DNA from 3 places in the Bradyrhizobium sp. AZCC 1678 genome. Region 3 is predicted to be linked to each of the others. Evidence: predicted binding sites of a transcription regulator. Region 3 holds the regulator's gene; each other region holds the start of a gene.
What was found. The regulator PhoB, encoded in region 3, activates phosphate uptake and scavenging genes when phosphate is short. The targets are predictions, from matches to a motif close to TGTCATNNANCTGTCAT.
Positions count from the first base shown of each region.

Region 1: V1294_RS04165 (alkaline phosphatase) is a predicted target of PhoB. The motif match lies at 847-863, and genes of this name have one in related genera.
Region 2: V1294_RS23685 (RNA degradosome polyphosphate kinase) is a predicted target of PhoB. The motif match lies at 870-886, and genes of this name have one in related genera.

Region 1 covers NZ_JAZHSE010000001.1:872,925-875,192, forward strand. The annotation lists gene argG (argininosuccinate synthase) at 1-767, shown strand, start outside; gene V1294_RS04165 (alkaline phosphatase) at 951-2,268, shown strand, end outside.
Region 2 covers NZ_JAZHSE010000001.1:4,980,512-4,982,779, forward strand. The annotation lists gene V1294_RS23675 (CDP-alcohol phosphatidyltransferase family protein) at 1-35, shown strand, start outside; gene V1294_RS23680 (chromosomal replication initiator DnaA) at 134-811, shown strand; gene V1294_RS23685 (RNA degradosome polyphosphate kinase) at 961-2,268, shown strand, end outside.
Region 3 covers NZ_JAZHSE010000001.1:1,295,152-1,297,419, reverse strand. The annotation lists gene V1294_RS06105 (tripartite tricarboxylate transporter substrate-binding protein) at 1-36, shown strand, start outside; gene V1294_RS06100 (protocatechuate 3,4-dioxygenase) at 44-622, shown strand; gene phoB (phosphate regulon transcriptional regulator PhoB) at 636-1,337, opposite strand; gene phoU (phosphate signaling complex protein PhoU) at 1,349-2,065, opposite strand; gene pstB (phosphate ABC transporter ATP-binding protein PstB) at 2,077-2,268, opposite strand, start outside.

The DNA of each region.
Region 1 (2,268 bases), 420 kb from region 3:
ACAGCAATCTGCTCGGCGCGACCCACGAGGCCAAGGATCTCGAGCACCTCGACAGCGGCATCAAGATCGTCAATCCGATCATGGGCGTGCCGTTCTGGCGCGACGACTGTGCCGTCCGGGCCGAAAAGGTCGCCGTGCGTTTCGAAGAGGGCCAGCCGGTCGCGCTGAACGGCCAGACCTTCGCTGATCCCGTCGCGCTGTTCCTTGAGGCCAACGCCATCGGCGGCCGGCATGGCCTTGGCATGAGCGACCAGATCGAGAACCGCATCATCGAGGCGAAAAGCCGCGGCATCTACGAAGCCCCCGGGATGGCGCTGCTGCACATCGCCTATGAACGCCTGGTCACGGGCATCCACAACGAAGACACCATCGAGCAATACCGGATCAGCGGCATGCGCCTTGGCCGGCTGCTCTATCAGGGACGGTGGTTCGATTCCCAGGCCCTGATGCTGCGCGAAACCGCCCAGCGTTGGGTGGCGCGCGCCGTCACCGGCGAGGTGACGCTCGAGCTGCGCCGTGGCAACGACTACTCGATCCTCAACACCGAGAGCCCCAACCTGACCTATCAGCCGGATCGGCTGAGCATGGAGAAGGTGGAGGATGCCGCGTTCACGCCGGCGGACCGCATCGGCCAACTGACCATGCGCAACCTCGACATTGCCGATACCCGCGCCAAGCTGGATCTCTACGGCAAGACAGGCTTGCTATCGAGCCCGGAAGGCTCCGACATCTTCAAGCTTGAGAGCGACAAGGGCGACAAGGGCTGAATCGGGCGGGAGTATCCTTAATTTTTCTGGATCATGCCGCGGGGCTTTGATTCCTCCCGGCCCGGCTGCCGACTCCCTGTGTTATGGAAGCGTCATTTTGCGCGGCTAGGCTCGCCGCGCCGCGCGCATGCGGCGTCGAATCTCGCCGTTCGCTGCGCCATTAGCGATCGCGGGGCATCGATCATGATCAAGCCAATTGCCGCAACCGCCGCTGCCATCCTGTTGTCGGCGTCGCCGACAGCAGCTCAAACGATCTATCCGATCGACCGCGCCGAAATCCTCGCCGGTGCCCATTTCGATTTCAAGGTCGAGTTTCCCGATCGCGTCGACCCGGCAAAACTGAAAGTGACGGTCAACGGGGCGGAATATTCCGCCGCGTTCGGCCAGAGCGGAAGCTTCGTCGATCGCGAAGATGGCAAGGACCAGTCGGCGCTGATCCTGCGCAATGTCGCATTGCCGAAACCCGGCAGCGTCACGGTTGAGGTCAGCGACGGTACGCGCAGCCGCAGCGTCGTGTGGACGGTTTATGATACCGGTCCGCGCATGGCGAAGAACGTGATCCTGTTCATCGGCGACGGATTGTCGCCCGCCCACCGTGTCGCCGCGCGCATCCTCTCCAAAGGGATTGCGGAGGGTAAGAGTCGCGGCAAGCTTGCCATCGACGACATGCCGCACATGGCGCTGGTGGCGACAGCAGGCTCGGATTCGATCATCACCGATTCGGCGAACGCCGCCAGCGCCTACGCCACCGGCCACAAGACCGCCGTCAACGCGATGGGCGTCTACGCCGACCGTACCGCAAGTCCGTTCGACGATCCCAGGGTCGAAACCATAACAAGCGTGGCGAAGCGGCGGCTTGGCCTGGCGATCGGTATCGTCACCAACACCGAGATCGAAGACGCTACGCCTGCGGCGATGGTGGCGCATACCCGACGCCGTGCCGCTTATGACGAGATCGTCGAGCAATATTTCGCCGCCAAGCCGGACGTCCTGATGGGCGGCGGTAGCGCGAACTTCCTGCCGAAGGCTGCGGCTGGTTCCAAACGCAAGGACGACATCGACTACATCGCCCGCTTTCGCGACGCCGGTTATCAGGTGGCGATGACGAAGTCCGAGATGGACGCGTCGGCGGCGAAATCGGACACGCGCCAATTGCTCGGGCTGTTTGCGACCGGCAACATGGATGGCGCACTGGACCGCAAGTTTCTCAAAGGCGGCGGGGTCAAGAAGTTTCCCGACCAGCCCGACCTGACCGAACAGGTGCAGGCGGCGCTGAACGTGCTTTCGAGGAACGAGGCCGGCTTCTTCCTGATGGTGGAGTCCGGGATGATCGACAAATACGCGCATCTCCTCGACATGGAGCGCGCCGTCTACGACACGATCATGCTCGACAACGCCGTTCGCCTGACGCGCGACTGGGTGCGCGCTCGCGGCGACGACACGCTGATCCTGGTGCTGGCGGACCACAATCATCCGAACAGCCTGGTCGGAACCATCAATG
Region 2 (2,268 bases), 3.7 Mb from region 3:
GGGTGCGGCACATGAGCACGATTGAAGCGCGGTAACCGTCCTTTTTGTTTTGACGCGCTTTCTTCACGCGAACCGGTGCCCACTTCGCTAGAAAACGCTATGAAGGCCGTAAGATCCCGGCCTGGAGACTTGCGTGGCAGTCCGCGTTCAACCTCGTCAGCTAGCCCTTGCGCTGCCGCATGCGGAGAGCCTGACCCGCGACAATTTCCTCGAAGGGCCGGCCAACGAAGCCGCTCTCGCGCTGATCGAAAGCTGGCCGGACTGGCCGAACCGCATCATGCTGCTGGTGGGACCGGAGGGCTCCGGCAAGAGCCATCTCGCCGCGATCTGGGCCGAACAGGCCGGCGCGCGCGCGATATCGGCGCACGCGCTTAACCCCGCCGCCGTCCCCGGCGCGCTCGCCACAGGCGCCCTGGTGGTCGACGACCTCAAGCCCGGCGATTTCGACGAACGCGCGATGTTTCACCTCCTGAACCTCGCGCGCGAGGACGAGGCCTTTGTCCTGATCACGGGGCGCGTCCCGCCTGTCGCATTCGAGGTCGAACTGCGCGATCTCAGGTCGCGGCTGCGCGCCGCGCCCGTCGTGTCGCTTTTGCCGCCCGACGACCTGCTGTTTCGCGGCCTGATCGTCAAATTCTGCGCGGACCGCCAATTGAGCATCGACGAGACGGTCGTGAGCTACCTCGTCACCCGGATCGAGCGCTCCTATGCCGCCGCCCGCCAGGCGGTCGACCTGCTGGATACCGAGGCGCTGCGGCTCGGCCGGCCGGTGACCCGGGCACTGGCTGTGGAACTGCTGCGCAACGCCTGATTGGCAAGGCACATGCTGCGTCCTGCCGCCTTGACGGCGGCTGTAGGCGGAACATCAATGTCATTGAAACGTCATCGGCGTATCACATGCTGTGAGCTGCATTCCCCTTAAACTAGTCCTACGCCTCTCCCGAGATGGATCAAAGCCTTATGGAATCGGCACAAGTTATTGAAATAAAAGAAAAAGAATCAGTTGCCGAGGCTCCACCCTCTATTGCCACGAGCCCGGAACGATTCATCAATCGGGAACTATCCTGGCTGCATTTCAACCGCCGGGTGCTCGAGGAATCGGTCAATCCCGGCCATCCCGTGCTGGAACGGGTCCGGTTCCTGTCGATTTCCGCCAATAACCTTGATGAGTTCTTCATGGTCCGCGTCGCCGGCATCAAGGCGCAGGTCCGTGAAGGCATTGCCGAGCGCAGCCCCGACGGCCTGACGCCGTTGGAGCAGCTCGTACTCATCAACAAGAACGTTTCGGAACTCGCCTCCGACCAGCAGGCCATCTGGCGCGATCTGCGCACCACCCTGTCGGAGGCCAGCATCGTGCTCGTCGACGGCCACGACTTCACCAAGGCGGAGCGAAGCTGGCTCGAGGATCACTTCCTCCGCAACATCTTCCCGCTGCTGACGCCGCTTGCCATCGATCCGGCGCACCCGTTCCCGTTCATCCCGAGCCTCGGCTTCACCATCGCGCTGCAGTTGTCGCGGGTATCCGACGGCAAGGCGATGAATGCGCTGATCCGCATGCCCGGCAAGATCGACCGCTTCATCCGGATGCCCCACAAGGACGGCGCGGTGCACCTGATCCCGCTCGAGCAGGCTACCGGCCTGTTCATCGGGCGACTGTTTCCCGGCTACACTGTCAAGGGCCAGGGCGCTTTCCGCATCATCCGGGACTCCGAACTCGAAATCGAGGAAGAAGCCGAAGATCTGGTCCGCCTGTTTGAGAGTGCGCTGAAGCGACGGCGCCGGGGATCGGTGATCCGCCTCGAGATGGAAGCCAAGATGCCGGAAGCGCTGCGGGGCTTCGTGCAGCAGGCGCTTGCAGCCGACGACGATGAGGTATTTCTGGTCGACGGCGTGCTGGCGATGAACGAACTCTCGCAGCTCACGCGGCTCGACCGGCCCGACCTCGAATTCATGCCCTACGTGCCGCGCCATCCCGAGCGGGTGCGCGACCATGGCGGCGACATCTTCGCCGCGATCCGGCAGAAGGACCTGATCGTCCATCACCCTTACGAATCCTTCGACGTCGTCGTGCAGTTCCTGCAACAGGCGGCACGCGACCCCGACGTGGTCGCGATCAAGCAGACGCTCTACCGCACTTCGAACAATTCGCCGATCGTGCGCGCGCTCGCCGAGGCTGCGGAAGCCGGCAAATCGGTAACCGCCCTGATCGAGTTGAAGGCGCGGTTCGACGAGGAAGCCAATATCCGCTGGGCGCGCGACCTCGAACGC
Region 3 (2,268 bases):
ATCGTCCAGGCCTCCGGCTTTACGCCAGAAGATTGAGGGGGTCATGGACAACTCAACGGGCACGCGGCTGCACCGGACACCGGACCAGATTCTCGGTCCCTACTTCCCGACCGGGCAGACGCCAGCCTCACAAGCCGACCTGACCTCGGTCAGGGGTTTCGAAGGGTGTGCGCAGGGAGAAATCATCGAGGTCACAGGGAGGGTGCTCAATCTCGACGGCGAACCCGTTCGCGGGGTACCCGTCACGATCTGGCAGGCCAACACTTTTGGCCGCTACGTGCATGCCAACGACCTCAATCCCGCGCCGCTCGATCCACGCTTTGTCGGTTGCGTCGGCATTCTATCTGATAACGACGGCGTCTATCGGATCAAAACCGTCAAGCCTGGAGCTTATCCCGCAGGTCCAGATTGGATGCGCCCGCCTCATATCCACTTCGAAGTTCACGGCCGATTCGAGCGGCTGATCACCCAGATGTATTTTCCCGGCGAGCCGCTCAATGCCTGCGACAGGCTGCTCAACGCTGCGCTGCGTCCCGATCTGCTGATTGCAGAGCCACTTCCATCGGAAGATGGAGCAGACCATCGCGTTCTGAATTTCGATATCGTTCTTGCGCGGGGCTGACTTCGGTCGCGCCCTACTCCACCTTCGCAAACCTGTCATCCAGCGCATACCCCGCGCCGCGCACGGTGCGGATCGGGTCCTGTTCGCGGCCCGGGTTGAGCAGTTTGCGCAGGCGGCCGATGTGGACGTCGACGGTGCGCTCGTCGATATAGATGTCGCGGCCCCAGACGCTGTCGAGCAACTGCTCGCGGCTGAAGACGCGGCCGGGATGCTCGAGAAAAAATTCCAGCAGGCGATACTCGGTCGGGCCGAGATCGATGGAGCGGCCCGAACGCGCGACGCGGCGTTTTTCGCGGTCGAGTTCGATGTCGCCATAGGTGAGCACGGTGGCGAGCCGCTCGGGACTTGCCCGCCGCAACAGGCCCTTCACCCGCGCCAGCAGCTCCGGCACCGAGAACGGCTTGACGATGTAATCGTCGGCGCCGGTCGCCAGGCCCCGCACCCGCTCGCTCTCCTCGCCGCGTGCCGTGAGCATGATGATCGGCAATTGCTTGGTCTCCGGCCGGGCGCGCAGGCGGCGGCAGAGTTCGATGCCTGACAGCCCCGGCAGCATCCAGTCGAGCACGACGAGATCCGGCACGCGCTCCTTCAGCCGCGTATCGGCGTCGTCGCCGCGGGCGACGGTTTCGACGTCATAGCCTTCAGCGTCGAGGTTGTAGCGCAACAGCGTGGTCAGCGCTTCCTCGTCCTCGACCACCATTATGCGCGCGCTCATTCTTGTATCCCTCAGCTATTCGGTATCGTGGTCGCAAACGTCGTCATGTCGCCCTTGGGGCGCTGGTCGAGCATCTGCTGTCCCTCGATCATGTAGAATACGGTTTCGGCGATGTTGGTGGCGTGGTCGCCGATCCGTTCGATGTTCTTGGCGCAGAACATCAAATGAATGCAGAACGAGATGTTGCGCGGATCTTCCATCATGTAGGTGAGAAGTTCGCGGAACAGCGAGGTGCAGATGGCGTCGACTTCCTCGTCGCCCTTCCAGACCGCCATCGCCGCCGGCAGGTCGTGCGCCGCATAGGCATCCAGCACCGACTTGACCTGCGACTGCACCAGATCGGTCATGTGCTCGAGGCCGCGGATCAGCTTCAGTGGCTGGAAATCGTTCTCCAGCGCGGCAACCCGCTTGCCCATGTTCTTGGCGAGGTCGCCGATCCGCTCCAGATCGGTGGCAACCCGCATGGCGCCGACGATTTCGCGCAGGTCGATCGCCATCGGCTGGCGCCGCGCGATGGTCAGCACCGCGCGTTCCTCGATTGCATGCTGCAGGCGGTCGATTTCAACGTCGGCAGCGACAACGCGCTTGCCGAGCGCGACGTCGCGGCGGATCAGCGCATCGACGGATTCGGTGATCATGCGTTCGACCAGGCCGCCCATCTCGGCGACCAGGCGGGTCAATTCCTGAAGATCGCTGTCAAATGCCTTGGCGGTGTGTTCAGAAGCCATGTGTTATCTCCTCAACCGAACCGGCCGGTGATGTAGTCCTGGGTGCGTCGATCGCTCGGCGAGGTGAAAATCTTGTTGGTGTCGTCGAACTCGATCAGCTCACCGAGATACATGAAGGCGGTCTTGTCCGAGACGCGGGCCGCCTGCTGCATGTTATGGGTGACGATGGCGATGGTGTAGTCCTCCGCCAGCTCCTGGATCAA